Regions from separate parts of the Acidovorax sp. ST3 genome, predicted to be linked through region 1. Evidence: predicted binding sites of a transcription regulator. Region 1 holds the regulator's gene; the other holds the start of a gene.

What was found. The regulator LexA, encoded in region 1, represses DNA repair genes until DNA is damaged. The targets are predictions, from matches to a motif close to ACTGTATNNNNATACAGT.
Region 2: recA (recombinase RecA) is a predicted target of LexA. The motif match lies at 4,714-4,731, and genes of this name have one in related genera.

What each region holds. Positions count from the first base shown of each region.
Region 1 covers NZ_QKVP01000001.1:578,684-594,502, forward strand. Annotated here, with positions in the region: gene DNK89_RS02580 (PAS domain S-box protein) at 1-1,777, opposite strand, end outside; gene icd (NADP-dependent isocitrate dehydrogenase) at 2,165-3,424, opposite strand; gene DNK89_RS02590 (hypothetical protein) at 3,650-3,853, shown strand; gene DNK89_RS02595 (DUF192 domain-containing protein) at 4,051-4,590, shown strand; gene DNK89_RS02600 (superoxide dismutase) at 4,763-5,344, opposite strand; gene xseA (exodeoxyribonuclease VII large subunit) at 5,556-6,881, opposite strand; gene DNK89_RS02610 (MotA/TolQ/ExbB proton channel family protein) at 7,234-7,881, shown strand; gene DNK89_RS02615 (biopolymer transporter ExbD) at 7,887-8,321, shown strand; gene lpxK (tetraacyldisaccharide 4'-kinase) at 8,327-9,436, shown strand; gene DNK89_RS02625 (Trm112 family protein) at 9,465-9,647, shown strand; gene kdsB (3-deoxy-manno-octulosonate cytidylyltransferase) at 9,644-10,483, shown strand; gene adk (adenylate kinase) at 10,737-11,393, shown strand; gene DNK89_RS02640 (DUF6152 family protein) at 11,546-12,016, opposite strand; gene DNK89_RS02645 (hypothetical protein) at 12,058-12,477, opposite strand; gene DNK89_RS02650 (asparaginase) at 12,498-13,457, opposite strand; gene lexA (transcriptional repressor LexA) at 13,541-14,215, shown strand; gene DNK89_RS24490 (hypothetical protein) at 14,599-14,898, shown strand; gene DNK89_RS02660 (D-2-hydroxyacid dehydrogenase family protein) at 15,317-15,819, shown strand, end outside.
Region 2 covers NZ_QKVP01000004.1:525,260-541,078, reverse strand. Annotated here, with positions in the region: gene sucD (succinate--CoA ligase subunit alpha) at 1-668, opposite strand, end outside; gene sucC (ADP-forming succinate--CoA ligase subunit beta) at 684-1,844, opposite strand; gene argC (N-acetyl-gamma-glutamyl-phosphate reductase) at 2,049-2,981, shown strand; gene recX (recombination regulator RecX) at 3,035-3,493, opposite strand; gene recA (recombinase RecA) at 3,578-4,654, opposite strand; gene DNK89_RS15130 (MarR family winged helix-turn-helix transcriptional regulator) at 4,795-5,316, shown strand; gene DNK89_RS15125 (LysR substrate-binding domain-containing protein) at 5,289-6,236, opposite strand; gene DNK89_RS15120 (tripartite tricarboxylate transporter substrate binding protein) at 6,346-7,311, shown strand; gene DNK89_RS15115 (N-formylglutamate amidohydrolase) at 7,478-8,413, shown strand; gene DNK89_RS15110 (serine hydrolase) at 8,438-9,649, opposite strand; gene DNK89_RS15105 (HAMP domain-containing sensor histidine kinase) at 9,749-11,161, opposite strand; gene DNK89_RS15100 (response regulator) at 11,158-11,814, opposite strand; gene DNK89_RS15095 (response regulator transcription factor) at 11,965-12,639, shown strand; gene DNK89_RS15090 (sensor histidine kinase) at 12,720-14,171, shown strand; gene DNK89_RS15085 (MBL fold metallo-hydrolase) at 14,300-15,304, shown strand; gene DNK89_RS15080 (DUF6882 domain-containing protein) at 15,336-15,819, opposite strand, start outside.

The DNA.
Region 1 (15,819 bases):
CACCCAGGGCCTCGGCCAGCTTGCGGCTCAGGTGCAGGCCCAGGCCCGTGCCCTCGTGGTGGCGGCGGTCTGCACTTTCTACCCGCGAAAACGCCTCGAACAGGCGGGGCTGCTCCTGCAGCGGTATGCCCGGGCCGGTGTCCTGCACACGCAGTTGCACCGCGCGGCCGGTGGGCAGCTGCAAATCCTGCAGCACCACATCCACCCGCCCCTGTTGCGTGAACTTGATGGCGTTACCCACGAGGTTGATGAGAATCTGACTGAGCGCGCGCCGGTCGGTGAGCAGCAAGACATCGACCGGCGGCGTGTGCACCGCAAAAGCCAGGCCCTTGCGCCGTGCCTCCATTTCCAGTGTCGCAGACACTTCTTCGATCAGGGTCTTGCAGTCCACGGGCTCCAGGTTCAGCGTGACCTTGTTGGCGCTGAGCTTGGCCACATCCAGCAGATCGTTGATGAGCGACAGCAGGTGCTTGGCGCCCGTCTGCACGATGCGCAGCTGCTTGTCCTGCTCGGCATTCAGCGGCCCGGGCAGCTTCATGAGCAACGTGCCGGTGAAGCCGATGATGGCGTTGAGGGGCGTGCGCAGCTCGTGGGACATGCTGGCCAGAAAACGGTCTTTCACCAGGGCCGCGTTCTCCAGCTCCAGGTTCTTGTCACGCAGCACCTGCTCGATGCGCTTGCGCTCGGTCACATCGCGGATGGCGCTGGAGACAAACAGACCCTCCTCCGTCTCCAGCGGGCTCAGGCTGATCTCGACCGGGAACTCGCTGCCGTCCTTGCGCAGGCCGTGCAGCTCCAGCCCTGCCCCCATGGAGCGGGTGCGGGGTTCGGCAAAAAAATTGCGCCGGTGGTCAGGGTGTCGGGCGCTGAAGCGCTGGGGCACGAGCAACTCGATGGGCTGGCCCAGCAACTCGTCGCGGCTCCAGCCGAACAGTTTCACCGCCTGCGAGTTGACGAGGACGATGTGCCCTTCGCGGTTGACGATGACCATGGCGTCGGGCGCGGCCTCCAGCAGGTCCTTGAACTTCTGGTCCGCACGCTTGCGGTCGGTGATGTCGCGGATGGCACTCATCACCATGGTGCCCTCTTCGGTGTCGATAGGGCTCAGGCTGATCTCGACCGGAAACTCTCCACCATCCTTGCGCAGGCCGTGCAGCTCCAGCCCCGCGCCCATGGTGCGGGTGCGCGGCTGTCCGAAAAACCCGCTGCGGTGGCCCAGGTGGGCGCCGCGGTAACGGTGGGGCAGCAACACCTCCACCGCCTGCCCCAGCAGTTCAGCACGGGGATAGCCAAACACCCGCTCGGCCTGGGAGTTGACGAGCACGATGCGCCCGGTCACGTTGACCATCACGATCGCATCGGGGGTGGATTCGAGCAGATCGCGAAACCGCGCCTCCAGCAGCTTGGCGTCGCGCTGCACCTTGAGCTGTGTGACATCCTTCTTGCTCGACAGGAAGTACAACACCTGACCACTGGCATCGCGCACGGCCTTGGTCGATACATTGACATGCACCAGCGAGCCGTCCTTGCGACGGCGCACCGCCTCTTGCACCGAGGTACCCAGGCGCAAGGCCTCGGCTCGGAAAAGGTCCTCTTCGTGCGCGCGGCCCTGGGGCACGATGAGGTCGAGGACGGAGCGCCCCTGCACTTCGGCCTGCGAATACCCAAAGATCAGCTCGGCCGCAGGGTTCCACTCCAGCACCACGCCCTGGGACGACAGCACCAGCAATGCATCGGGGTTTTGCTCCCAGTACGCGGCAGAAAATTCAGTCGCCATGCAGCCCTCTCGCTCCGGGTGGGGCTGCATCGCAGTGCTGGCTGTGCCTGGGTGCGCCCTGCGTTGGCCCCGGTGTCGGTGTTTTTGGTGTGGGTGGTGAGGGCACACAGCACTTTCACCATGCTATGTACTCAAGCCACCCCTCGCCGCATTGCGTTGCCCCAGCTCCAAGACAGCAGGGGACAACGCAATGCGGCGAGAGCGCTGAACCATATTAGGGGGGAACGCGGCAAAACTCCAACACTGAAGTGCCAATACTGCAACCCGCAGCGATCCACGGCAAAGCGCAACAGCCATGCCCCAAACGGAAAGCCCCCGAACCCATCAAGGATCGGGGGCATCAACACGTCACCGGCCGCCCCGTGTGGGTGGCGGCGCTGTGCGGTCTTACATGTTGTCGATCATGACCTGTCCGAACCCGGAGCAGCTCACCTGGGTGGCGCCTTCCATCAGGCGGGCAAAGTCGTAGGTCACCTTCTTGGAGGCGATCGACTTTTCCAGCGAGCTGATGATCAGGTCGGCAGCAGCGGTCCAGCCCATGTGGCGCAGCATCATCTCGGCCGAGAGGATCTCGGAGCCGGGGTTCACGTAGTCCTTGCCCGCGTACTTGGGCGCGGTGCCGTGGGTGGCTTCAAAACAGGCCACCGAGTCGGACATGTTGGCGCCAGGGGCAATGCCGATGCCGCCCACCTGCGCGGCCAGCGCGTCAGAAATGTAGTCACCATTCAGGTTCAGCGTGGCCACGACTGAATACTCCGCCGGGCGCAGCAGGATCTGCTGCAGGAAGGCATCGGCGATGCTGTCCTTGATGGTGATTTCCTTGCCGTTCTTGGGGTTCTTGAGGCGGCACCAGGGGCCGCCGTCGATGAGTTCAGCACCGAATTCTTTCTGCGCCAAGGCATAGGCCCAGTCGCGGAAGCCGCCTTCGGTGTACTTCATGATGTTGCCCTTGTGCACGATGGTCACGCTGGGCTTGTCGTTGTCGATGGCGTACTGGATGGCCTTGCGCACCAGACGCTCCGTGCCCTCGATGGAGACGGGCTTCACACCCAGACCGGACGTGTTGGGGAAGCGAATCTTCTTGACCCCCATCTCTTCCTGCAGGAACTTGATGAGCTTCTTGGCCTTGTCGGACTCGGCTTCAAATTCGATGCCGGCGTAGATGTCTTCCGAGTTCTCGCGGAAGATGACCATGTTGGTCTTTTCAGGCTCCTTCAGCGGCGAGGGCACGCCCTTGAAATACTGCACGGGGCGCAGGCACACATACAGGTCCAGCTCCTGGCGCAGCGCCACGTTCAACGAGCGGATGCCGCCGCCCACGGGCGTGGTCAGCGGCCCCTTGATGGAGACCACGTACTCGCGCAGTACCTGCAGGGTTTCGTCGGGCAGCCACACATCGGGGCCATAGACCTTGGTGGACTTTTCGCCTGCGTACACCTCCATCCAGTGGATCTTTTTCTTGCCGCCGTAGGCCTTGGCCACGGCAGCGTCGACCACCTTGATCATGACAGGCGTGATGTCGAGGCCGGTGCCATCGCCTTCGATGAAGGGGATGATGGGCTCATCCGGCACATTCAGGGACATGTCGGCGTTGACGGTGATTTTCTGGCCTGCAGCAGGCACCACGATGTGCTGGTAGGTGGTCATGGGTGGGGAGTCTCCGGTATGCGCCGAGTCTGATTCGGTCGATGAGGGGCAAAGCGAGGAAAAGAGGCACCGCCACAGGCGTGGCAGTGTGGTTTCAAACCATTCTAATGACAAAAAATTTCGTCGAAGACCCTGTCAACGGGCCGCGCGCTGCTATCGTTGCGAATGGAGCCGTACGGAATTCGTCCGGCCCTTCAACCTTCGTTCACACTGGAAACGGCATATATGAAAAAACTCCTCGCTGTCCTCGTGGCCGGTCTGTTCACTGCTGGTGCTTTTGCACAGGCACCCGCAGCCGCCCCTGCCACCACCGCTCCCGCCGCCGCTCCCATGACGGCCCAGGCAGCAGCACCGGCCACCAAAAAGGTCGCCAAGAAAAAGACCGCCAAAAAGGTCGCCAAGAAGAAAACCGCCCACAAGGCAGCCTGAAACAGCTTTGCAAGGCCTGACGTACCTGCCACCAGGTCCTCGGGCCTTCACTGATTCAAAATCGCCCGCTTCTGCGGGCGTTTTCTTTGGTGGCGCAGACGCCCTGCGCACCGCTTGAACTTTTCGCGACCGCTGCAGTCCGTCCCTTGCGCAGTTGCCGCCCTTCGTGTTGTCTTTTTTGCCAGAAAGCCCCGCCCATGACCGCCTCACGCGCCCTCCCAGCCTTCCCGCTCGCCGCCCTGCGCGGGGCGACCGGTGTTCCAAGCCGCGCCCGCCGCGCCGTCGGGGCCTGGGGGGTTTGGCTGGCGGCATGTGCACTGGCCGCGCCCGCTGGGGTCGCCCAAGCGCAGGAAGGCCCCCAGATGAACCTGCGGCGCGTGGAACTAACCGCCGGCATGCACCGCATCGATGCCCAGGTCGCCCTCACCCCGCAGGAGCGCCAGACGGGCCTGATGTACCGCAAGGAAATGCCCGCGCACGAGGGCATGCTGTTTGTGTTTGAACAGCCCTCGCAGCAGTGCTTCTGGATGAAGAACACCTTGCTGCCGCTCACGGCGGCCTTCATTGCCGATGACGGCACCATCGTGAACCTGGAGGACATGAAGCCCCAGACACTGGATTCGCACTGTTCGGCCAAGCCCGTGCGCTACGTGCTGGAGATGAACCAAGGCTGGTTTGCCAAGAAGGGCATCAAGGCGGGGGCGAAACTCGGCGGGACCCCGTTTGCCCGGCAGTAATGCTCATGGCCGCTAACGCTATACTTTCAATAGCATCACAGGCATGATTCACTAGCGCATCCGGCCAAAAAGGTTTCAACTTTTCTGTAGCGCAACAAAAAACGGCCCGAGGGCCGTTTTTTGTTGTCAGTGCGATGTGGACAGAGCTCCACAACGCGACTGCCTGGAGCGATCAGGCGAAGTTGGCTTCAGCAAACTTCCAGTTCACCAGCTTGTCGAGGAAGGTTTCGACGAACTTCGGACGCATGTTGCGGTAGTCGATGTAGTACGCGTGTTCCCACACGTCCACCGTCAGCAGGGCCTTGTCGGCGGTGGTCAGGGGCGTGCCAGCGGCACCGGTGTTCACGATGTCCACACTGCCGTCGGCCTTCTTCACCAGCCAGGTCCAGCCCGAACCGAAGTTGCCCACGGCGGACTTCACAAAGGCTTCCTTGAAGGCGGCGTAGCTGCCCCACTTGGCGTTGATGGCGGCAGCCAGCGCGCCGGAGGGCTCACCGCCACCTTGGGGGGCCATGCAGTTCCAGAAGAACGTGTGGTTCCAGATTTGCGCGGCGTTGTTGTAGATGCCGCCGCTCGACTTCTTGACGATCTCTTCGAGCGTCATGGATTCGAACTCGGTGCCCTTTTGCAGGTTGTTGAGGTTCACCACGTAGGCGTTGTGGTGCTTGCCGTGGTGGTACTCCAGGGTTTCCTGGCTGTAGTGCGGGGCCAGGGCGTCGATGGCGTAGGGCAACGGGGGAAGGGTGTGTTCCATGGTGGTGTTTCCTCGTGGTTTGAAATTCTGGAATGCCGTCTGCAACGCGGGCTTTCCTGAGCAATGCAGTCGGACACAGCGCGAAGGGGGCATTGTAGGAACATCAGGTGACCTGTGCAGCATGTGGGCTCCCGGATTCCGCCCGCAGCGCCACAAACCGCCCATGTCCTACAGGCGGGCTGCCAGCCGCCCACCGTCCTGCACGATCCGGTTACAAAAGCCGGGGCTGCGACACCGTCACATCCACAGCCCCATCGGCCAGCGTGGCCCGCAGTGCGTCGCCCGGCTGGGCCTGGCGGATGCTGGTGACGGCCTGGCCGCTGGTGTCGGTCAGCAGCGCATAACCGCGCTGCAGCACCAGGCGCGGGTCCAGCAATTCCAGTCGCAGGGCGGTACGCTCCAGCCGCTCGGCGTTCTGCGCCACGCTGCGTTGCAGAGCCTGGGGCAATTGGGCCTCCAGCGCTTGTTGGCGCTGCGCCAGGCGCTGCATTTTCAGGAGCACCCCATGGCGCATGCGCTGCGCAAGGCGCGCCAGTTGCAACTGCTGGCGCGCCACCAGGCCCGAGGGGCGTCCCAGGCGGGCGGCGGCCTGGTCCAGGCGCTGGTGACGGGTATCGAGCTGGCGCTGCACGCCATCGCTGAGGCGGCCTGCGAGCAACTCCAGCGCTCCCAGCCAGACTTCGCGCGGCTGGGCCACCAGCTCGGCCGCCGCCGTGGGCGTGGGAGCGCGCAGGTCGGCGCAAAAGTCGGCGATGGTGAAATCCGTCTCGTGCCCCACCCCGCTGACCAGGGGCACCGGGCTTTGCACGATGGTGCGGGCCAGTTGCTCGTCGTTGAAGGCCCACAGGTCCTCGATGGAGCCGCCCCCACGCACTAGCAGAATCACGTCAATGGGTGGATTGGGATTCGAATCACCCCCCTGCGCCCGCCCCGCTTGCGCGAGCAGATACAGTTTTGATAGCGCCGCAATGATCGACGCCGGGGCGGCCACACCTTGCACCTGCGCGGGCACCAGCACCACCGGAATGTGCGGCACCCGGCGGCGCAACGCCGTCACCACATCGTGCAGCGCGGCCGCACCCGCCGATGTGACCAGGCCAATGCCGCGCGGCTGCAACGGCAGCGGGCGCTTGCGCGCCGTGTCGAACAGGCCTTCGGCGTCGAGCTGCGCCTTGAGGCGCAGGAACTGCTCGAACAGCGCGCCCTGCCCCGCACGCTGCATGCTCTCCACGATGAACTGCAGATCGCCCCGCGCCTCGTACACACCGAGGCGCCCGCGCACCTCCACCAATTCGCCATCGCGCGGCGAAAAGTCAAGCAGCGTGGCTGCGCGGCGGAACATGGCGCAGCGCAACTGCCCGTTGGCGTCCTTGATCGAAAAATAACAATGACCGCTGGACGCGCGCGAGAAGCCCGTGATCTCCCCGCGCACCGCGACAGGATTGAAGCGCGCCTCCAGAGCGTCAGCAATGGCGCGGCACAGCGCGCCAACTTCCCAGATACGGGGCGCCGCTGCTGGGCTTGAGCGGTCAAACATGAGAAATGGCGCGCGTTGGCGTGGCGCCCCCCATGCGAGTACTCCACAGTTTCGGGCCAGCGGGAGCCGCCTTAAAGCCAGACACCCCAATCGGCCGCAAAACACGAGAACACGTGCAAGCTGTTGATTTATATATGTTTTTCATTGCACAATTTTTCATCAATCTGTTGCAAGCACGGCGCGGAGCCACTTTGCGGGGCTGCGGATGTGGGTTGCCCACAAAGTTATCCACAGTTTTTGTGGGTGAGCGCAACGAGGGGAAGCATGCGCGATAACGTAACGGTTTGTGACGCAGTGGCCGCCACAAGCTGGGCCATAATCGCCGATTGCTTTCATCTGCGCGGAGAGAGATTTGCTGTCCATCATACAAGCCGCAGGCTGGCCCATCTGGCCCCTGATCGCGTGTTCCGTCCTGGGACTGGCACTGATTTTTGAACGTTTTCTGGCCCTGAAAACGGCCCGCGTGGCCCCCCCAAAACTTCTCGACGAAGCCATCACGGTGTCGTCCAAGGCCCTGCCCACCCCCGATGTGGTGAACCAGCTTGCCCAGAACTCGGCCCTGGGCGAAGTGCTGGCCAGCGGTCTGCGCACCCTCAACAGCAACCCCCAGTGCAGCGAAACCGACCTGCGCGCCGCGATGGAAGGTACAGGCCGCGCAGTGGCTCACCGGCTGGAGAAGTACCTGTCGGCCCTGGCCACCATCGCCTCGGCCGCGCCGCTGCTGGGCCTGCTGGGCACCGTCATCGGCATGATCGAGATCTTTGGTTCGCAAGCCGGCGGCGGCGGTGTGGGCCAGGCCATGGGCGGTGGCAACCCGGCACAGCTGGCACATGGCATCTCGATTGCGCTCTACAACACAGCATTTGGCCTGATCGTGGCCATCCCTTCGCTGATCTTCTGGCGCTACTTCCGGGCCCGCGTGGACGCGTATCTGCTCACGCTGGAACTGGCATCGGAGCAGTTCGTTCGCCACATCCTGCGCCTGCGCAAAGCCAAATAAGCGCCATGAACTTTCGCCCCCGCGCCAAGGATGAGCCCGAGATCAACCTGATCCCGTTCATCGACGTGCTGCTGGTGATCCTCATCTTTTTGATGCTCACCACCACCTACAGCAAGTTCACGGAGCTGCAGCTCACCCTGCCCGTGGCCGATGCCGAGCAACAGCGCGACCACCCCAAGGAAGTGATCGTGTCGGTGGCCGCAGACGGCCGCTACGCCGTCAACAAGACCGGCGTGGAAGGCAAGAGCGTGGATGCCATCGCCCAGGCGCTGCGCACCGCCGCCACCGCAGGCCGCGACAGCGTAGTCATCATCAGCGCCGACGCCATGTCGCCGCACCAGTCCGTGGTCACCGTGATGGAGGCCGCGCGCCGCGTGGGCCTCACGCAGATCACGTTCGCCACGCAGTCGTCCGCGTCGGGCCGCGCGGCCAGCCGCTGACGGGAATGGCCGCTTCCGGGCCGCAGCCGCCCCGGGCTTCGGCCCCGCAAGCCCCTCCGCCCTCCTCTGCCACGGCCGAACAGCGGCTGCAGAACATCTGGCAGTCCCGGGGTCCAGCGGCGTGGGCGCTCTGGCCCGTCTCTCTCATGTATGGCGCCTTGGTGGCCCTGCGCCGCTGGCTGTACCGCCGGGGCTGGCTTCGGTCCGAGCACCCGGGCCGCCCTGTCATCGTGGTGGGCAATGTGATTGCCGGAGGCGCCGGTAAGACCCCGGTGGTCATCGCACTCGTCAAACACCTGCAGGCGCGTGGTCTGCGCCCGGGCGTGATCTCGCGCGGCTACGGTCGCAGCACACATGACTGCCGTGCCGTGCAACCCGACAGCCCTGCCAGCGAGGTGGGCGACGAGCCGGCCTTGATTGCCCGCAGCGTAGCGGGGGGCGGCACGGTACCCGTGTTTGTGGCCCCACGGCGCATCACCGCCGCACGCGCGTTGCTGGCAGCCCAACCCGATACCGATGTGATCGTCTGCGATGACGGCTTGCAGCACCTCGCACTGCGGCGGGACCTGGAGATCTGCATCTTCAACGACCAAGGCATCGGCAACGGCTTTCTGCTGCCCGCAGGCCCGCTGCGGGAGCCCTGGCCCCGCCCCGTGGACATGGTGCTGCATGCAGGCAGCGCACCGCCGCGCGGCACCACAGCGCCGGCATTTGCCCTCCAACGCAGCCTGGCGCCCTATGCCGTGCAATCGGACGGCCACCACGTGCCACTGGCACAACTGCAAGGGCAGCCCCTGCATGCGGTGGCCGCTGTGGCCCGACCCGCCGAGTTCTTTGCCATGTTGCGCACCCAGCGCCTGACGCTGGAGCACACCGAGGCCTTACCCGATCACTATGATTTTTATAGCTGGCAGCGCATATCCGACCAGCGCTTACGGCTAGTTTGCACAGAAAAGGACGCGGTGAAGCTCTGGACGCGCCATCCGGACGCTCTGGCCGTGCCGCTGGCCACGCAGTTGGACCCGCGCTTTTTTGTTGCCCTGGATGACTGGCTGAACCAGATCAATCCCAGCCCAGGAGGCAAGAAGCCGCCGCTATCATCTGCCCCTGCCTGAACGAACCCACCCGGAAAGCTCCTCCCCCATGGACCCCAAACTGCTTGAACTGCTGGTCTGCCCCGTCACCAAAGGCCCTTTGACGTATGACCGCGAGGCTCAGGAACTCGTCTCGCGCAGCGCGCGGCTGGCCTACCCGGTGCGCGACGGAATCCCGGTGCTGCTGGAGAACGAAGCCCGCCCCCTGACCGACGAGGAACTGGAGCAGTGAGCGCCCCCGTAGTCCCCGCAGCCAACAACCCCTTTACCGTGCTGATACCGGCACGCATGGCGTCGAGCCGCTTGCCCGACAAGCCCCTGGCCGACATTGCGGGCCTGCCCATGGTGGTGCGCGTGGCCCAGCGTGCTGCGCAGAGCGCCGCAGTCCGCGTGGTGGTGGCTGCAGACGACGCCCGCATCCTGCAAGCCTGCGCAGCCCATGGTGTGGATGCCGTCATGACCCGCGCCGACCACGCCAGCGGCAGTGACCGGCTGGCCGAGGCCTGCACACAACTGGGGCTGCAGGGTGACGATATCGTTGTCAACGTGCAGGGCGACGAGCCCCTGATAGACCCCGCGCTCATCAATGCAGTGGCCGCCCTGCTGCAAGATCGAGATGGTCAATACGGCCAGCGCCCTGGAGCCAGCATGGGCACCGCCGCCCATACCATCGCGTCCCTGGCCGACTACACCAACCCCAACGTGGTGAAGGTGGTGCTGGACGCGCGGGGCCTGGCCCATTACTTCAGCCGCGCGCCCATCCCTTTTGGGCGCGACCATGCCGGCACGACCTGGTGGCAGGGTGCAGCACAGGCCGCCCAGCCCGGCGTGAAGGCACTGCAAGGCTTTGCACCGCTACGCCACGTGGGGATCTACAGCTATCGCGCGGGGTTTCTGCGGGAGTTTCCACAATTGGCGCCTGCGCCGACCGAGGCCATCGAGGCGCTGGAACAGCTCCGTGCACTGTGGCACGGCCACCGCATCGCCGTTCACCTGGCAGACGCGGCGCCGGGCCCTGGCGTGGACACGCCAGAGGACCTGGAGCGGGTTCGCGCGCTGTTTCGCTGACAGTTTTCAGGCGCCAACGATCCGCATTGGCATGCATGTTGGATGCATCCGGGGTCGCACAGATGACCCTTGCAGCGCTCCCATGGAGGCACCGACCTAGAAACGGTCACCCATGTAAGTCCGCGCAAGGTGGTCACATGCTATCCTCAACTGTAACGAGAGCACCGCATCCCGGGCGCACAGAACGGCTACAGGCGCCCTTCGAACGTCCCCGCCAGCGGCGCCACCCGATTTCTAACCTTCGAGGACATCCATGAGACTGATTCTGTTGGGCGCGCCTGGCGCCGGAAAGGGCACGCAAGCCACATTCATCTGCCAGAAGTACGGCATCCCCCAGATCTCCACCGGCGACATGCTGCGTGCCGCCGTCAAGGCTGGCACCCCCTTGGGCCTGCAGGCCAAGGCCGTGATGGACTCGGGCGCCCTGGTCAGCGACGACATCATCATCGGTCTCGTCAAGGAGCGCATCACGCAGCCAGACTGCGCCAACGGCTTCCTGTTTGACGGCTTCCCCCGCACCATTCCCCAGGCCGACGCCATGAAGGCAGCTGGCGTCAAGCTCGACTACGTGCTCGAAATCGATGTGCCCTTTGACGCCATCATCGAACGCATGAGCGGCCGCCGCTCGCACCCGGCCAGCGGCCGGACCTACCACGTCAAGTTCAACCCACCCAAGGTCGAAGGCAAGGATGACGTGACCGGTGAAGAACTGATCCAGCGCGAAGACGACAAGGAAGAAACCGTCAAGAAGCGCCTGCAGGTCTACAGCGACCAGACGCGCCCCCTGGTGGATTACTACAGCAACTGGGCCAAGGCTGAACCCGCCGCAGCGCCCAAGTACCGCGCCATCAGTGGTACGGGCAGCGTGGACGAGATCACCGCACGCGCGCTGCAGGCGCTGGCCAGCTGATGCAATGAACCAAGGGCCAAGATCCGCCTGACGCACGTTGGGCGCTCAAGGCTCCTGAAAGCGACGCACTGCACCAGGGCGTCGCTTTTTTCATGGGCCACCCTGCCGCACGGTGGCCGCGACAGCCGCCCGCTGCGGGCACATGCCTGGGCTCAGGCGGGGCTGGATCGCAGGCCGTAGGCCTTGCCGTCCACAAACAGGTATTCGGCGCGCAGCACTGCCTCGCCCTTTTCGTCCCGCAGGCCAAAGCCCACCACAGACACGGCCGTACCCGGCTTGATCTCTGGCACCTGCCAGGCCTGCATACGGGTCAACGGAGCCAGCTCAACCTCCCAGACGCGGTCCTTGCGGGTGGGCAGCACGGTTTTGGCCAGCAGTGCGCGCCCGTCCACCGGCGCGGTCTGTGCAGGCACAGGCCGCTGGGAAAGATCTGGAGGCAAACGGAGCGCAGCGGGCAATTCCAGCTCCAGCTCCGCATGCGGGTTTTGCCACCGTACTTTGCGCGCCGTGCCCTCCAGATACAGCGGTCGGTCCGCATCAAAACTGCTCCAGCCGTGATGCGCGTGTGCCCCCAAAGGCAAGGCACTCGCGGCGATCAGCACATGACGACGTTGCAAGCCCATAAAGACTCCCGTAGGAATAAAACCCGCTTCAAGGGGTCATATCAAAGGTACGCAATCCAGCGGCCACAGGCCACCACCGACAGCCAGATCACGGTGGACACCAGCATCTGCACGCGCGCCAACCCGTCCAGGCATGCAAGCGAACCGCGTGCATGAAACCACGCCGCGTTGCAGCCCGCAAGCATTAACAACAGCATCTTCAAGGTGAAGGCGCGGTTGCTGAGCAGCTCTGCAGGCTGGGTGGCAAACATCAGCAGCCCCGACGCTGCGGCCAATCCGAAGCCGCACAGCGCCACAGTGAGACTCAGCCGCGCGAGGTCTTTCACCGGCAGTGCCACACCACGTCCGAAGACCCGCAACTCCAGCAGCACCAGATTGCCCAGCAGCAACGCAATACCGATGATATGGACGACCTCCAGCGCGGGGTAAGCCCAGGCGTGTGTCTTGAGTGCGGTGAACACGGCTGCCGGCCCTTTTTAGATCAATGCATCCGCAGCAAATCCAGCATCAGGGCAACCCGCGCCTTGACCGGCGACAGGCCCTGCGAGGCGGGCAGCGCGTCCCCCGGCTTGGGCAGCACCTGCCCCTCCGCGCAGCGGGTGGAGCGCACCACCCGCACCCCGGCGTTCTGCGCGCGCACCAAAGCGGCCTCCAGATCGTGGTGAATCGTGCCATTGCCGGTGCAGGCCACCACCAGGCCCTGCACGCCCTCTCGCACCAGCGCATCCACCGCCCTGCCCGATGCCCCGGCATGATTCATGACGATTTCCACCCACGGCCAGGCAGCAGCATTAACTATATTATTGATAGCACCATCGGCATTTTCTACCTGCACCGCCGGGCTATTGCATGCCCAACGGACTACCCCCTCTTCCACCCAACCCAAAGGTCCAGCATCCCCCGAGCTGAAGGCATTGACGCGGTAAGGATGCACCTTTTGCACATACCGTGCGCCATGCACTTCACCCGCCGCAACAGCCAGCACACCGGTGGCACCTGGCACCAATACAGTTGCCACCGCGTCCAGCAGGTTCTGGGGGCCATCGGGGGTCAAGGCTGTGGCAGGCCGCATCGCGCAGGTCAGCACCACGGGTTTGGCGGCGTCCAGCACTTCGTGCAAGAACCACGCTGTTTCTTCCAGGGTGTCCGTGCCGTGGGTGATGACCACCCCCCTCACCTCCGAGTCATTCAGATGGTGGGCGCAACGCAATGCCAGCGTGCGCCACACCTCACTATCCATGTCCTTGCTGTCGATCTGCGCAACTTGCTCTGCAACCAAGGCGCCGCCTGCCAGAGCCTGCAGACCGGGCACGGCCGTCAGCAGTTGTTCCACGCCCACCTGCGCGGCGGTGTAGCCAATGTTGTCCCCCGCTTGGGCCGAGGTGCCCGCAATCGTGCCACCGGTGCCCAAAACCACAATTTTTTGCCCACTCACTTGCATACTCCGAAAAACTGGTGAAAAATACAGTTACTGGATTAAAAAACAGTTGTTCATCACTGTAACCGCCTGCACCGGAAACCACCATGCTCGACAACCCCAAACTCACCGCCCGCCAGCAGCAGATTCTGGATCTCATCCAGACCGCTATCGCACGCACCGGCGCGCCTCCCACCCGCGCAGAAATCGCGGCCGAGCTGGGTTTCAAGTCAGCCAACGCGGCAGAAGAACACCTTCAGGCTCTTGCCCGTAAAGGGGTGATTGAGCTGGTCAGCGGCACCTCACGGGGCATCCGCCTGCGCGGCGACACGGTGCGCTCCATCAACGCCGCGCGCGGCAGCCAGTTCAGCCTGCCCATCCCGGGCCTGTCGCAACTGGTCTTGCCTTTGGTAGGCCGGGTGGCTGCGGGGTCGCCCATTCTCGCGCAGGAACATGTAGACCAGACCTACAGCGTAGAAAACAGCCTCTTCCAGCACAAGCCCGATTACCTGCTCAAGGTGCGGGGCATGTCGATGCGTGACGCGGGCATCATGGATGGCGATTTGCTGGCCGTTCAATCCACCCGCGAAGCCCGCAACGGCCAGATCATCGTCGCCCGCCTGGGTGACGACGTCACTGTCAAGCGCCTTCGCCGTACCGCCAACGCCATTGAGTTGTTGCCCGAGAACCCCGACTATCCCGTGATCGTGGTGCAGCCGGGTGAGCCCTTTGAGATCGAAGGCCTGGCAGTGGGCCTTATCCGCAACACCATGCTGATGTAGCACGCGCTCAGGGGCCGCACCGTGGGTGGCGGGCGTTTGGTGGACAGATTCTGGTCAGTACACCAGCCCTGCGATGCGGGTCCCGTTGAGTGCCAACAACTTCCAAGCTATGTGTGATGAATCGGCGGAGCAGTTGCCTGCACCGCAGGGGACAGTCTCACGCTGCTTTTGAGAGATCCGGTACTCAGCCACTTTGCAATCCTGCCTATGTTCAACCCCCGACTTTCGGAGTTTTCACATGGGAATTGCTTTGTTCACCCTTTCTGCCCTGCAGAGCCCTGTTCGCAGCCTCAAAAAGCTGTTTGCCAGTGCGGAGCTAGCGTCTGCAGACAAGACGACCCTACCGGAGCAAGCAGAGACAAGAGAGTCCACTGAATTTGGGAATGCATCGCCCTTTATTTCCCAAAGACGGGCTGCAGACGTTGCAACACTTCATCGTGCTGAACAGCACCAAGGACAACGTGCTCCTCGCGGGAACTGGCCTTTTACGGCCAAACCACCTGCACGAGCGCCAGAAAGCCCTGCCCGTTTGCCCGACACGCAGCGCTCTTTTCTGCCAACACACATGGGCGGCAGCAAACGGCAAGCTTTCCTATCAGCGGTGGGTACGGCTTCCTGCGGCCCACGAACAACCAAAGTGCTGCGCCGGGCTTCTGACGCCGCAGGTACCGGACGCCTGGTGATTGCAGGCCGCATGGCAGATGTCTGCGCAGAGCTGGACCGTTTGGCGGCATCCGAGGCTGTCAGGGCCTGATTTACTGGACATTGCGAGCGGCCTAAGGTGGAAAACGCTACCTAATACCGCCCACGATGACGGCCTCCCCTTCACGTTAAGGAGCTAACTCCGATGAGGTGGTGTGAGGATTGCACCCAAAGCTTCAAGGCTGGTGCTGAGCCTTACCCGATCTTGATCGACACAAAACACTGACGCCAGCCTGCGCCAATCGTGCGGTCGTGCGGTCGTGCGGTCGTGCGGTCGTGCGGAGTAATAAGGCCATTTCTGGTTTTTCCGCAGCACTCCGTCACCAAAAACTGGAGGCTTTGGCATGCCCACAGGGCTTGGGGGGCTCTTCTCCGCGCCCACCAAGGCACAATGTCGGGATGAACATTGTGATCCTCGACGATTACCAGGATGCAGTGCGCAAGCTGCATTGCGCATCGCGGCTCGACGCATACACCGCCAAGGTCTACACCAACACGGTCAAGGGGCTGGGGCAGCTTTCGGTGCGTCTCAAAGATGCAGACATCATCGTGCTGATCCGTGAACGGACCCAGATCACGCGCCAATTGGTAGAGAAGCTCCCTCGGCTCAAGCTCATCGCACAGACCGGCAAGATTGGCAGCCACATTGATGTGGCGGCATGTACCGAGCGCGGCATTGCCGTGGCAGAGGGAGTTGGGTCCCCGGTTGCACCGGCTGAGCTGACCTGGGCCCTGGTGATGGCCTCCATGCGCCGGCTGCCCCAGTACATCTCCAACCTCAAACATGGCGCCTGGCAGCAGTCTGGTCTCAAGACCGCCTCGATGCCCGCCAACTTCGGGATTGGCAACGTGCTGAGGGGCAAGACCCTGGGCATCTGGGGCTATGGCCGCATTGGACAACT
Region 2 (15,819 bases), on a different contig from region 1:
TCAGGACCGCCGATTTCGCCGATCATGATCACGGCGTCGGTGTCCGGATCGTCGTTGAAAGCCTTCATCACGTCGATGTGCTTGAGGCCGTTGATGGGGTCCCCACCAATGCCCACGGCGCTCGACTGGCCCAGACCCACTTCGGTCAGCATGGCCACGGCTTCGTATGTCAGCGTGCCCGAGCGGGACACCACGCCAATACGTCCCTTGCGGTGGATGTGACCGGGCATGATGCCGATCTTGATTTCGTCAGGCGTGATCAGGCCAGGGCAGTTGGGGCCCAGCAGCAGGGTCTTCTTGCCACCGGCAGCTTCCTTGGCCTTCATCTTGTTGCGCACCATCAGCATGTCCTTGACGGGAATGCCTTCGGTGATGCAGATGGCCAGGTCCAGGTCGGCTTCGACGGCTTCCCAGATCGCGTCCGCAGCGCCTGCAGGAGGCACATAGATCACCGACACGGTGGCGCCGGTCTGCTGGGCGGCTTCCTTGACGGAGGCGTAGATTGGGATGTTGAAGATCGACTCGCCGGCCTTCTTGGGGTTCACGCCCGCCACGAAAGCGTTCTTGCCGTTCGCGTATTCCTGGCACTTTTCAGTGTGGAACTGGCCAGTCTTGCCCGTGATGCCCTGGGTGATGACCTTGGTGTCTTTGTTGATGTAGATCGACATGTGTGTTCTCCGGGCTTACTTGACGGCAGCAACGATCTTGGTCGCAGCTTCGGCCATGGTGTCTGCAGCGATGATGGGCAGGCCGGACTCGGCCAGCATCTTCTTGCCCAGCTCTTCGTTCGTGCCCTTCATGCGCACGACCAGCGGCACGTTCAGGTTCACAGCCTTGCAAGCGGTGATCACGCCGGTGGCGATCGTGTCGCACTTCATGATGCCGCCGAAGATGTTGACCAGAATGCCCTTGACCTTGGGGTTCTTGAGCATGATCTTGAAGGCTTCGGTGACCTTCTCGGGGGTAGCACCGCCGCCCACGTCCAGGAAGTTGGCTGGCTCGCCGCCGAACAGCTTGATGGTGTCCATGGTGGCCATGGCCAGGCCCGCGCCGTTCACCAGGCAGCCGATGTTGCCGTCCAGGCTGATGTATGCCAGGTCGAACTTGGAGGCTTCGACCTCGGCAGGGTCTTCTTCGTCCAGATCGCGGAAGGCCACGATTTCGGGGTGGCGGAACAGGGCGTTGGCGTCAAAGTTGAACTTCGCGTCCAGGGCCATCAGGTTGCCCTTGGAGTCGCAGTTCAGCGGGTTGATTTCCACCAGCGACGCATCGGTGTCCATGTAGCACTTGTAGATCTTGGCGAAGATGTCCACAGCCTGGTCGATGGAAGCGCCGGTCAGGCCGATGGCAGCAGCGACCTTGCGGCTTTGCGCTTCAGTGATGCCGGTCAGCGGGTCGATCATCTCGGTGACGATCTTCTCGGGCGTGGAGTGGGCCACCTCTTCGATATCCATGCCGCCTTCGCTCGAAGCGATCAGGGCGACCTTCTGCGTGGCGCGGTCGGTGACCAGCGAAACGTACAGTTCGTTCTTGATGTCGGCGCCGTCTTCGATGTACAGGCGGCGGACCTTCTGGCCTTCAGGGCCGGTCTGGTGCGTGACCAGTTGCATGCCCAGGATTTCGCTGGCGCGAGCCTTCACGTCGTCAATGGTCTTGGCAACCTTCACGCCGCCGCCCTTGCCACGGCCACCGGCGTGGATCTGGGCCTTGACCACCCACACGGGGCCGCCGAGCTTCTGGGCTGCTTCCACGGCTTCTTGCACCGTGAATGCGGGAATGCCACGCGGAACGGGCACACCAAAATTGCGCAAGATTTCCTTGCCTTGGTATTCGTGAATCTTCATGAGGTCTCTCTCAGGGAAGGGTGGTAGTTACCCGTTTACCATGAACAGTTGTCTGGCCGCGGGCTTGGGACATGGCAACCTGCGACTGTATCATGCTGCAACGCACCATCCTTGTGCCTGGCTTACATCCAGGGTTGGCGTCGCAGCCTTTCCCATCCCTTTTGCCGGCAGACGCTGCCGTCCCTTTTTTGCAGGAGCACCTCCATGTCCAAAGTCTTTATTGATGGCGAAGCCGGCACCACAGGCCTGCAGATCCGCGAGCGTCTGCAGGCCATGCCGCAGATCGAGCTGGTCAGCATTGCGCCCGAGCTGCGCAAAGATCCTGCCGCCAAGCGCGACCTGATCGCGGGGGTGGATCTGGTGGTGCTGTGCCTGCACGACGACGCCGCGCGCGACACCGTGGCCATGGTGGACGAGATCGAGCGCAGCTCGGGCCGCAAAGTCAAGGTCATCGATGCCAGCACCGCGCACCGCACGGCCGATGGCTGGGTGTACGGGTTTCCAGAACTCGCAGCATCGCAGGCACAGGCAGTGCGCGAAGCCAGCCGCGTATCCAACCCCGGCTGCTACGCCACAGGGGCCATTGCCATCTTGCGCCCGCTGGTCGATGCGGGGCTGATCCCTGCGGACTACCCCTTGAGCCTGCCCTCGGTGTCGGGCTACTCCGGCGGTGGCCGCACGATGATCGAAGCCTACGAGGCGGGCACCGCAGCGCCCTATGAGGCGTATGCGCTGGGCCTGTCGCACAAGCACATCCCCGAGATCCTGCGCTACACCGGGCTCACACGCCGCCCGGTGTTCATCCCCGCCGTGGGCAACTTCCGCCAGGGCATGCTGGTGCAGTTGCCGCTACACCTGGACCTGCTGCCCGGCGCCCCCAAGGCCAGCGACCTGCACGACGCGCTGGCTGCCCACTACAGCCGCACCAACACGCCCGAACAATGGGTGAGCGTGCTGCCGCCCACCGGCGATTTGAAGCTGGCGGCCGACACGCTGACCGACACCAACAAGCTGGAACTGCGCGTGTTTGCCAACGAGCAATACCGGCAAGCCGTGGTCATTGCGCGCCTGGACAACCTGGGCAAGGGCGCCAGCGGTGCCGCCGTGCAGAACCTGCAGTTGATGCTGGGCGTGTAACCATACCCCAGCGCTTCAGAAGGGGGCGAAAGCCCTGCTTGTGAGCAGTGCGCTCACCCCTCGTCGGAATCGTCGGCGCCCTGCACGGCGCGCCGCACCACATCGCCTGAGAACCCCCGCGTCAGCAAGAAGCGCATCTGTTTGGCGCGGGTTTGCGGGTCTGCGGCGGGCTCGCCAAACTTGCGGCGCCACACCTCGCGGGCACGCTCCAGTTCGCTGCCCTGCAGCTGGGCCACGGCGTGCTGCACGGCCTCTGCGCCCAGCCCTTTGGATTGCAGCTCTTGCCGGATGCGCGATGCACCCAGGCGACCGGCGCGCCGGTTCAGCACCGACTCCACGACCCGCGCCTCGCTGATGAAGTCCCGGGCCTGCAGGTCGTCCAGCACGGCCTCCAGGTCTTCGCCCTCTTGCACATGGGGGCTGAGCTTGCGCTGCAGCTCGGCCCGCGAATGTTCGCGCTGGCTCAGCAGCCGCAGTGCACGGCCTTTGAGCGAGAGCGCAGTGAATCCCATGGCTGACCAAACGCTATATTTTCAATAGCTGCAGGCGCATATGGAATGTTCACCTGCAGGCCATTTGGCTTCAAAAACCGTCAATCACTCGTCGGCAGCCGCTGCCGGGGCCTGCAGTGCGCCAGGCAGCAGCGCAATGCCCAGCCCTTCACGCACCTTGTTTTCAATTTCACGGGCGAGGTCGGGGTTCTCGCGCAGGAACTCGCGGGCGTTGTCACGGCCCTGGCCGATCTTCTCGCCGTTGTAGGCGTACCAGGCGCCGCTCTTTTCGATGACCTTGGCGTTCACGCCCATGTCGATGATCTCGCCTTCGCGGCTGATGCCTTCGCCAAACAGGATGTCGAACTCGGCCGTCTTGAAAGGCGGGCTCACCTTGTTCTTGACCACCTTGACCTTGGTCTCGTTGCCGATGGCTTCGTCGCCCTTTTTGATGGTGCCGGTGCGGCGGATATCGAGGCGCACGGAGGCATAGAACTTGAGCGCGTTACCGCCGGTCGTCGTTTCGGGCGAGCCGAACATCACGCCGATCTTCATGCGGATCTGGTTGATGAAGATGACCATGCAGTTGGTCTTCTTGATCGTGGCGGTCAGCTTGCGCAGCGCCTGGCTCATCAGGCGGGCCTGCAGGCCTGGCAGGGCATCGCCCATCTCGCCTTCGATTTCGGCCTTGGGTGTGAGCGCGGCCACCGAGTCCACGATGATCAGGTCCACGGCACCGGAACGCACCAGGCTGTCCACGATTTCCAGGGCTTGTTCACCCGTGTCGGGCTGGCTGATCAGCAGGTCGGACAGCTGCACGCCCAGCTTCTGGGCGTATTGCACATCCAGGGCGTGCTCGGCATCGACAAACGCGCAGGTGCCGCCCTGCTTTTGCATCTCGGCCACCACCTGCAGCGTGAGCGTGGTCTTGCCCGACGATTCCGGTCCGTAGATCTCGACCACACGGCCGCGCGGCAGGCCGCCCACGCCCAGGGCAATGTCCAGGCCCAGGGAGCCGGTGGAGACCACCTGGATGTCCTCGATCACCTCGCCTTCACCCAGGCGCATGATCGTGCCCTTGCCAAATTGCTTCTCGATCTGGGCGAGCGCGGCGGCCAGGGCCTTGGCCTTTTCGGTGTTCACGGGCAATGCGGGGTTGGTGCCTTTGACTGCGACGTCCATGAGAAACTCCTTGAAAAACAACAGGTTGGATGCTTGCATTGCTCTGCGGTTAATCACAGGCTGGATGCTTGAACAGTAGTTTATGCGAGCAATGAAATCCAGATAAAGCGATTTTTAGTCAGTTTGCCTGACAATATCGCATGGCCGATTTTTCTCCTGCCGCCGTCTCCACCCCATCCGCCCCGGGAGCTGATGACCGCTGGCGCCAAACCCACCTGGGCCGCCTGATGGGCAGTGCATTGCGCCGCTTCGACGCGCGGGCGCTGCAGCTCATGGCGCACAACGTGGAGGTGCCGCTGGCGCTGTCCAACCTGGCGGCGCGCGACCAGGTGACGGCCGCCCATGTGCACATCACGCGCCACCTGGCCTTGCAGGGCGACCGGTTGACCGACCTGGCCCAGCGCGCGGGCATGACCAAGCAGGCCATGGCCAACCTGGTGGACCAGTGCGAGGCCTGGGGGCTGGTCACACGGCAGGCAGACCCGCTGGATGCGCGGGCGCGACGCGTGTGCTTCACGCCCACCGGCCTGGCGTGGCTGCAAGCGTTCCGGGATGCAGTGGCGCAGGCCGAGGCAGAGTTCCGCGCCGAGGTGGGTCAAGACGTAGCCACTGTGGTGGCGATCGGGCTGGAGGCCTATGCGGGCGGCGATACGGGTGTCTGAGCCCCCACAGGCTCAGCGCACGCCAGCAACCATTCCTTGAAGCACTGCAGCGCGTGCAGTTGCGTGCGGCCTTCGGGGTAGCAGAACCAATAGCCCACATCGCTCCGGTAGCCGCCGCGCAGGTCGGCATCGGGCAGGGGCTCGCGCACCAGGCCCGCCGTGATTTCGTCTTGCACCAGGCAGCGCGGCACCAGCGCCAGGCCCATGCCTGCCATCACAGCGCGGATCATGGTCTGGAACTGGTCAAACTGCGGCCCAGCCAGCGGGTCGATGAGGCCCTCCACCCCATGCGTCTCGCTCCAGCGCAACCACGCCTCGGGCACGGTCACGTGGCGCAGCAGCGTGTAGCGGGCCACATCGCGCGGGGTGTGGATGGGCCAGTCGGCCACCTTGGTGCGGGGGGCGATTAGCGCCACCTCGTTGCCCGTGATGTGATGGGCGTGCGCGCCGGGCCAGTGGCCGTCGCCGAACAGGATGGCGCAGTCCAGCTCGGGGCGGGTGAAGTCGTAGCTGTGCACATAGGGCACAAAGTGCAGCGTGATTTGCGGGTGCTGCTGCTGGAACTGGGGCAGGCGCGGAATGAGCCACTTGGCCGCAAACGTGGGCAGGCTGGACAGGTGCAGCGCGCCGCCGCCGTCATCGCTGGTGATCAGCTCCAGCGTGGCCGCCTCCAGCTGCGCCAGCACGCCGCGCACGGCCTTCTCGTAGCGCTCGCCCGAGGGGGTCAGCGCCAGGCGCTTGCGGCTGCGCTCGAACAACGGCACGCCCACCCAGCCCTCCAGCTCCTTGACCTGCTTGCTGACCGCGCTTTGGGTGAGGTGCAGGGCGTCGGCCGCGCGGGAGACGCTGCCAAACCGCGTGACCATGGAGAACGCGCGCAACAGGTGCAAAGGGGGCGACAACCGGCGGAGGGAGGACATGGGCTCAGCGCTTGATCATTCCGTTATGGAATGTTATCAGGCCCAACCATTGCTTGTTGATTGAGAGCAGCCTCCGTAACCTTGAGGCTCCCCAACAGGAGAATCCTCCATGCAACGCCGTCATATGCTCTCAGCGCTGGCCGCTGTATCTTTCTTTCCTGGAATATCCTTGGCGCAAGAGGGCAAGCCCCTGCGCATCATCGTGCCCTTCCCCCCGGGCGGAGCGACCGACATCACGGCCCGTAGCCTGCAAGAGCCGCTGGCGCGCATCCTCAAACAGCCCGTGGTGCTGGAAAACCGGGGCGGCGCAGGTGGCTCCATCGGCATGGCCGAAGTGGCGCGGGCTCCGGTGGACGGCCTCACCCTGGGGGTGGCCACGCTGTCCACCCATGGCGTGAACCCCGCCGTCTACAGCAAGCTGCCGTACGACCCCACCAAGGACTTTGTGGGCGTGACCGAGATCGTCAAGGCGCCTGGCGTGATCGTGGTGAACCCGACGGTGCTGCCCGTCAAGGACCTTGCCGAGTTGGTGAAATACCTCAAGGCCAACCCCGGCAAGGTGTCGTACGCCACCCCCGGCAACGGCACCATCGGCCACATGTGGGGCGAGCTGTTCAAGCGCGCGTCGGGCACCTCCATGGTCCACATCGCCTACCGCGGCGCGGGTCCGGCCATCAACGATGTACTGGCGGGCCAGGTGGGTGTGTACTTTGACCAGGTGGCCTCATCGCTGCCGTACATCAAGGCGGGCAAGCTCAGGGCGCTGGCCGTGTCCTGGCCCGTGCGGCTGGACGTGCTGCCCGACGTGCCCACCTACGCCGCGCTGGGCTACAAGCAGGCCAACGAACCCTCGTGGTTTGGCCTGGTCGCCCCCACGGGCACACCCACCGCCGTGGTGGACCGCATTCAGCAGGCTGTGGCCCAGGCCCTGAAGGAACCCACTGTGCGGGAGCGCCTCGCGGGGCAGGGCCTGTACCCATCGGGCACAACGTCCAAAGAGTTCACCGCGCAGATCGCCCACGAGATCGAGAAAATGAAGGGGGTTGCCGCCTACGCCAAGGTGGTGCTCGACTGACCTGACTTCCCCCGGGCCCTGAGCCCCGGGGACGGCCACAGCTGGGATGGTGAGACGACGCAGGCAAGCCTGCTTCCCGGGCCTGCTCAAGGTCTCAGGGATAACCATAGTCACATCCCGGTCTGGGCGGCTAGGCCGGCCGCCCTCCTTTGCGCACACTCTGCCTATGCATGCAGCCTTGAAACTGATCCACCACCGCTTTCAGCAAGCCCAGCCCGGCGTCACCGGCTCGCCGGGGCTTGCCACACAACCCTCCGCCACCACCACCGTCACTGCGGTGCTCGGCAGCACCCCGCTGGTGCTCGACTCTCCCCACAGCGGCACCCAATACCCCGACGACTTTGGCTCCGCCCTCGACCTGGCCACGCTGCGCCGGGCCGAAGACACGCACGTCGAGAAGATCTACGCCTTTGCCCCCGCGCTCGGCGTGGCCTGGGTCGAGGCCCATTTCCCCCGCATCTACCTGGACGCCAACCGCGACACCACCGAGCTGGACACCAGCCTGCTCGACGGTGACTGGCCCGCCCCCATCTCCACCGACCCCAAAGTGCTCAGCAAAGTGCGCCTGGGTAAAGGGCTGGTGTGGAAGTTCACCGACGAAGGCGAGCCCATCTACCAGCGCCAGCTCACCGTGGCCGAGGTGCGCGCGCGCATTGACCGCTGCTGGCGCCCGTACCACGCCGCCGTGGCACAAGCCATCGATGCCGCCCACGCGCGCCATGGCTACAGCATCCACCTCAACTGCCACTCCATGCCCGCTGTGGCCGGGCGCTTTGCCACCGAGTTTCCGGGGCTGGAGCATGCCGACTTCGTAGTGGGCGACCGGGACGGCACCACCGCCAGCCCGGCGCTGTCCGCGCTGATCTGCGAGCACCTTCGCGCGTGCGGCTACAGCGTGGAATACAACCACCCCTACAAGGGCGTGGAACTGGTGCGCCGCTACGGCAACCCCGCGCAGCACCGCCACAGCATCCAGGTCGAGATCAACCGCAAGCTCTACATGGACGAGCAGACGCTCGCGCAGGAGCCCGAGGGCATGGCCCGCCTGCAGGCCGACCTGAAAGCCCTGGTACACAAGCTGCTGGCGCACGACCCGCGCTGAGCACCCGGCGCGGGCCCGGCGGGCTCAGGCCACCAGCGTGGAGACACCGTCGTAGAGCTGGCCCATGCTCTCTGCCGTGGCGATGTTGCTGTGGGCCAGGCCCGCGCGCGAGCCATCGAGTGCGACCACCGACATGGCCTGAAAGCCCGCGTCCTGGCCGTTGTGCAGCAACCAGCCTGTGCCGTGCGCCGCATGCACCAGCCAACCCAGGCCATAGCGGCCTGCGGGGGCGTGCCCCAGGTCCTGCAGACCCTTCACGTAGCTTCGCGGCAAGGGGGTGGCGTCGCCGCGCAATGCCCGCAGATGCCACTGCAGCCACCGTGCGTCCTCGTCCACCGTCAGGCTCACGGCGCCTGCCGGGTCCAAGACCTCCAGCCACACACGTTCCGGCGCCTCGGCCAGCGGCAGGGGCTGCAGCCGCCCGTCCAGGATTTCATGCCCGGCGGGCTGCTGGCTCCCGGCACGCATCGGTTCTCCCACAAAGAGCGACAGGCCCAGGGGCTGGGCCACGCGCTGGCGCAGCAGATCCGCCCACTCCAGGCCCGTGGCCGCGCGCAGCATGCGGGCCGCCAGCGCATAGCCTGCGTTGGAGTAGGCAAAGCCGGGGTCCGCGCCTGTCCCGCGAACGGGCGGCTGGCGCAGCAGCCACTGCAGGAAGAACGCCTCCGCCTGCGCAGGTTGCTGCCAGCGCGCCAGCACCTCGGGGCCCACTGCATTCACGAACAGGTCCACGTCTTCGATGGCTGAAAAACCCATCACCCCGGCGCGGTGGTCCAGCAGGTCGCGCAGCGTGATCTGCTGGTAGGCGGGCAGGGCGCTCTGCGCCAGCTCGGGCAACGTCTGGGCCAGTGTGCTGTCCCAGCGCAGCAGGCCCTGGTCCACCACGCTCGCGGCCGCGCAGGCCGTCATGGCCTTGGTGTTGGAGCCGATGGCCATCAGGTCGCCCGTGGCCAGGTGTGCATTGCCCGCCAGGCGGCGCAGCCCCGCGACGGCTGTGCGGATCTGGCGCGGGTCCGCCCACCCCGCTGCGGCGCCCACCACACCCTGCTTCACCAGCCCTTGGGCCAGGGTCTGCACCCGCTTGTGGGCTTCGCGGGGGCCGTCGTCGTCGCCACCGCCGCAGGCGGTGAGCACGCCGCCCAGCGTGGAAAGGCCTGCAACGGCCAGCCAGTAGCGCCGCGAGAGAAGGGGGGCGCTGCGCGCCGTGGACGGGGTAACAAGGCGGTTAGGGTTCATGGCATCTCGTGAAGTGAAGAAGATGCCGGGATTGTTGAAACGCCAACCTTGGGCAAACCCAAAGATTGGCGCAGCGGGGCGGCTGCCGGGTGCGGGTTGTCAGCCCACCACCGGCCAGCGCAGCGTAAAGCCTACGCCCCGTCCGTGCAGCCCTGGCCCCAGGCGGACCTGCCCACCCAGGTGGCCGATGGCCTGCTGCGCAATGGTGAGCCCCAGGCCCGATCCGCTGCTGCGCGCGCGTGGCGAGCGCCAGAAGCGCTCGAACACCCGGTCTTGCTCACCGGCCGCTATGCCCGGGCCGTCATCGGCAATCCAGACCACCACGTCGCCGCCCTCCTGCCGCACCCTCAACTGCACCTCGCGCCCCGCGCCCGGGCCACAGCCGTGCTTGAGCGCGTTGTCCAGCACATTGCCCAGGGCGGACCAGAGCAGCTGGCGGTCCAACGGCAGCTCCAGCGTGTCCGGGCCATCGAGCGACAGCTCCACGCCCAGGCCCTCGGCCCAGTCCGCGCGCTCGGCCAGGCAGTCCTGCAGCAGCGCCATCAGGTCCTGGGGCGCGGTGGGGCGCTGCGCGGGGGCTTCTTCCAGTGCCGCCAGTGTGAGCAGCTGTTCGCTCAGGTGCGCGGCGCGCTGCACGGCGCGCATCAGCGCCTCGCTGGCCTGCGCGCGTGAGGGGCCTTCGGGGGCTTGCGCCAGCACATGGGCCTGGGTGGCGATGACGGCCATGGGCGTGCGCAGCTCGTGGGCAGCGTCATGCACCAGCGCCTTTTCGCGCGCCAGGTGGGCGCGCAGGCGGGCCAGCAGCTGGTCGAACGACTGGGCCAGGCCGCGCAGTTCGCGCTGGGGCGGCAGGTGCTGCGGCGGCCGCAGGTCGTGGGCCGAGCGGGCGGCGATCTGGGCATCCAGCCGCGCCAGCGGGCGCAGCCCCGTGCGCACGGCCAGCCACAGCGGCAGGCCCACCAGCGGCAGCGCCAGCAGCACCGAGGCTGCCAGGTCTTCGCCCATGAAGCCCAGCAGCCGCGCATCGGCCAGGCGGGGCTCGGCCACCACCACGCGCCAGGGGCCCGTGCTTTCCCACGCCACCCAATGGGGTGTGCCAGCCACGTCCATCGCGGCATGGCCTGCGTCGCCCGCCAGCACCACCGCGTGCACACCGGCCGTGCTGCTGTGCAGCAGCTGGCCTGTGCGGTCCTGCAGCTGCAGCAGCACCAAGGTGCCCTGCAGCAGATCCACATCGGCGCGCATGGCGTTGAGGGTGTGGGCCATGCCGTGCACCAGCGCGCGGGCCTCGGCGGGCTGGTCCAGCGTGGCCAGCGCCCCTGCCAGCCCCTGCGCGAGCTGGCGCACGCCGGGGTTGGTGTCCATGGCGCGGTAGTGGGTGATGGCCGCCTGGCCCAGCAGCACCAGCCAAACCAACGCCATGGCTGCGAGCAGCGCCAGCAGGGTGCGGCGCATGAGGCTCGGGCCCCACCAGCCGCGTGGGCGCGCGGGGGTTTCGGTCGGTGGTGTCATGGCTGCAGCCGGTAGCCCACGCCACGCACCGTGACCACGCGCTCTGCGCCGATCTTCTTGCGCAGGTTGGAGACATGCACCTCCAGCGTGGCGGCGTCCAGCGCATCGCCCAGGGGTTCGAGACGCTGGGCAAGCACGTTCTTGGCCACCACCTTGCCGGGTTCGCGCGCCAGCTCCACCAGCAGCCGGAACTCGCGCGGCGACAGCGCCAGGGGCTCGTCGCCCACCCAGGCCTCGTGCCGCCGGGGCGCTAGGCGCAGCGCGCCCAGCGTCCACTCCTCGCTGGCTTGGCGCGCACTGCGCCGCAACACGGCGTGCAAGCGCGACAGCAGCTCGGGCACGTCGAAGGGCTTGAGCACGTAGTCGTCGGCACCGCCATCCAGGCCGTCAAGCCGGTCCTGCAAGGCGGTGCGGGCCGTGATCACGATCACCGGCAGGCTGAGGCCCGCGCGGCGCCAGCGACGCAGCAACGCCATGCCCTGGCCGTCGGGCAGGGTCAGGTCCAGCAGCACGGCGGCGACCTCGTTGGCGTCGGGCAGGGGCGGCGTGGCGGCCACGCTGCGCAGCCATTGCACCGTGAAGCCGCCCTGCTGCAGGGCTTGCAGCAGGGCCTGGCCCAGGTCCAGGTCGTCTTCGATGAGCAGGATGTGCATGGCCGCCATTTTCCGTGCCCCCAGCTTGCAGCCAGCCAAAGGCGCCGGACAGAGGGCTGGCGCCTTTTGGGCACCCTAAAATCCTCGCACAGGCAGACAATGACAACACAGGCCCGCCCACGGGCCACACCACCCAAGGAGACAGTCCGCATGCGCATCCTCATTGCCGAAGACGACCAGGTGCTGGCCGATGGCCTGCTGCGCACGCTGCGGGCCTCGGGCGCCGTGGTGGACCATGTCGCCAGCGGCAGCGAGGCCGACGCGGCGCTCATGACCAACAACGAGTTCGACCTGCTGATCCTGGACCTGGGCTTGCCCAAGATGCATGGGCTGGAAGTGCTCAAAAAGCTGCGCGGCCGGGGCTCCGCCCTGCCGGTGTTGATCCTCACCGCCGCCGACAGCGTGGAAGAGCGCGTGAAGGGCCTGGACTTTGGTGCCGACGACTACATGGCCAAGCCCTTCAGCCTGCAAGAACTGGAAGCCCGCGTTCGCGCCCTCACGCGCCGGGGCATGGGCGGCACCAGCAGCGCCATCAAGCACGGCCCGCTGGTGTACGACCAGGCCGGCCGCGTGGCCACCATCGACGGCAAGATGATCGAGCTGTCGGCCCGCGAGCTGGGCCTGCTGGAGGTGCTGCTACAACGCGCCGGCCGCCTGGTGAGCAAGGAGCAGCTGGTGGAGCGTCTGTGCGAGTGGGGCGAAGAGGTGAGCAACAACGCCATCGAGGTCTACATCCACCGCCTGCGCAAGAAGATCGAAGGCGGGCCCATCCGCATCGCCACCGTGCGCGGCCTGGGCTACTGCCTTGAGAAGATCCCCAGTTAACTATCAAAACGATAGCTGCTCGTGCATATGAATCTAGCGCTATCGGGTGTTCTGGCTTCAAAAATGCCACGGCGGACGCTGTGAAGATCTTCCAGCGCGAGCAGCGCTCCCTGTTCGGCGAAATCCTCGACTGGATGCTCACGCCGCTGCTGCTGCTGTGGCCGGTGAGCCTGGCGCTGACCTGGCTGGTGGCGCAGGGCCTGGCCAACAAGCCGTTTGACCGCGCGCTTGAATACAACGCCCACGCCCTCGCCCAGCTCGTGAGCGTGGTGGGCGACAAGGCCCAGTTCAACCTGCCCCAGCCCGCCAGCGAGATCCTGCGGGCCGACGACTCCGACATCGTGTACTACCAGGTCATCGGCCCGGGCGGCGAGTTCCTCTCGGGCGAGCGCGAGCTGCCCGAGCCCCCGAGCGACGAGGTGCCCATGTCGGGCGAGGTGCGGCTGCGCGATGCCGAGATGCGCGGCATTGATATCCGCGTGGCCTACATCTGGGTGCGCCTGCCGCTCAAAGACACGCCGGTGGCGCTGGTCCAGGTGGCCGAGACGCGCGAAAAGCGCAGCGTGCTGGCCACCGAAATTATCAAGGGCGTGATGCTGCCGCAGTTCGTCATCCTGCCGCTGGCCGTGCTGCTGGTGTGGCTGGCGCTGGCGCGGGGCATCCAGCCGCTCAACCAGCTGGAGCAGCGCATCCGCGCGCGCAACCCCGACGACCTGTCGCCGCTGGACGACCGCACCGTGCCACTCGAAGTCGCGCCGCTGGTGTCGTCCGTCAACGACCTGCTCACGCGCCTGAACGATTCGCTGGCCACCCAGAAGCGCTTTCTGGCCGACGCGGCCCACCAGCTCAAGACCCCGCTCGCCGGCCTGCGCATGCAGGCCGACCTGGCCCAGCGCGAAGGCACCAGCACCGAAGAGCTCAAGCGCTCGCTGCAGCAGATCGGCCGCTCCAGCATCCGCGCCACGCACACCGTCAACCAGCTGCTGGCGCTGGCGCGCGCCGAAGGCAGCGGCGTGGGCATTGCCCGCCAGCCCTGCGACCTGGCGCGCCTCGTGATCGAGGTGGTGCGCGACTCGGTGCCCCGCGCGCTCGACAAGCACATCGACCTGGGCTACGACGGTGCCGAGCCGGGATCGCCGGGCGTGCTGATCGACGGCAACCCCACGCTGCTCAAGGAGCTGGTGCGCAACCTGGTGGACAACGCCATCAACTACACCCCCTCCACGCCCGACAAGCCCGGCGTGGTCACCGCCCGCGTGCTGGCCGACACCTTCGGCCATGTGCTGCTGCTGCAGGTCGAGGACTCCGGCCCCGGCGTGCCCGAGGCCGAGCGCGAGCTGGTGTTCCAGCCGTTCTACCGCGCCCTGGGCAGCGAGGCCGATGGCTCCGGGCTGGGTCTGCCCATCGTGCTGGAGATTGCCAGCAAGCACGATGCCGAGGTCACGCTCGAAGACGCGCGCCCTGGCCAGACACCGCCCGGCGCACGCTTCAGCGTGCGTTTTGCAGCGCGGGACGTGGTGGCAGGCAGCTGACCCTGTGGCAGAAGACAAGGCCAGCACGCCGCAGGGTTGATGCGCCGGCAACCCGCCACAGCACCGGGCATCCGGCATCATGCGGCCTCGTCGCTTGGCCCGATCTTTTTGCACGGACGCAGCCCCCCATGACCTCACCGCCCCGCCGCTTTGCCAATACGCACCCTGACGTGGTGATCGGCAACTTCCCCTGGTACGAAATGGTCTGGCGCTCGCTGCGCGGCGATTTCAAGCCGCGCAGCGAACCGGCGGGTGGCTACGAGGCCTTTGCCCGGCAATGGACACAGCCCGTGGACCCTGCCCGCCTGGCGCAGCGCCAGCAGGCCCCCGTGATCACCTGGCTGGGCCATGTCTCCATGCTGCTGCAGGTGGCGGGCCTCAACGTGCTGATCGACCCCACGCTGTGCGATTTTGCGGGCCCCCTGGGCCGCTTCGGCGCCCCGCGCCGTGTGCCCGCTCCCCTGGCGCCCGAGGACCTGCCGCCCATCGACGTGGTGCTGATCTCGCACAACCACTACGACCACCTGTGCTACGGCACCTTACGCCGGCTGCGCGACGCGGGCCAGTCACCCCGCTTTGTGGTGCCGCTGGGGCTGGCCGACTGGTTCATCCAGCGGGGCATGGGCCCCGTCACCGCGCTGAACTGGTGGGAGCACACCGACATCGCCCCCGGCGTGCGCGTGGTGTTCACACCGTCGCAGCACTGGAGCCGCCGCACCCCGTGGGACACCAATGCCTCGCTGTGGGGCGGGTACCTGCTGGAATGGGCGCGCCCGCAGGCGGCGGCGCCCTGGCGCTTTCTGTTCCCGGGCGATACGGGCTACAGCGAAGACTTCAAGGCCATCCGCCAGCGCCTGGGGCCGGTGGATTTTCTGGCCCTGCCCATCGGCGCCTACCTGCCCCGCGACTTCATGAAGCCCATGCACGTGAACCCGGAAGACGCCGTTCAGCTCATGCTGGACGTGGAAGCCAGGCAGGCCATGGGCGTGCACTGGGGCACGTTCATGCTGACGCAGGAGGCCTTCGACCACCCGCCGCGCGACCTGGCCACCGCACTGGCGCAGCGGGGCCTGCCGCTGGACCGCGTCTGGCTCCTGCGGCAGGGCGAGACGCGCGCCATACCGTTGCCATAACGCTGCACCCGGGTGGACACAGCAACCGTGCTCACGCCACGCGCTGCACCGACATCAGGGCCATGTACAAAAAGCCCCGCTCCATCGGCACGCGGTACACCCCCTGGGCGCCCAGCACCTGCGCGGCCACGCCCGACAGCTCCCAGCCATCGATGGCATCGCCCTTCCACAGCGGCACCGTGAGGTGCAGAAAGCCCTGGGCTTCGCCAAACTCCCGCACGGCCGCGATGCGCGACACCACCGGGGCTTCGTTGTGGAAATTGGCCCAGGCCCACAACCAGGTGCCACTGACCTCCGACACCGATCCGATGAACTCGATGTCGGCCACCACCCGGGGCACGCCACCGGCCGAAAAGGTCAAAGTGCCGGCGGACTGGTCGTAGTCCCAGCGCTCAAAGCTGGCGATGCCGTAGTCCTGCTCCAGCGCGCGCTGCTTGTCCCGCAGCGCGTGGTGGCCCTGCGTCACCGCCTCGATCCAGGCGGCTTGAGTGTCGCCGTCCAGCGCCTCCACACTG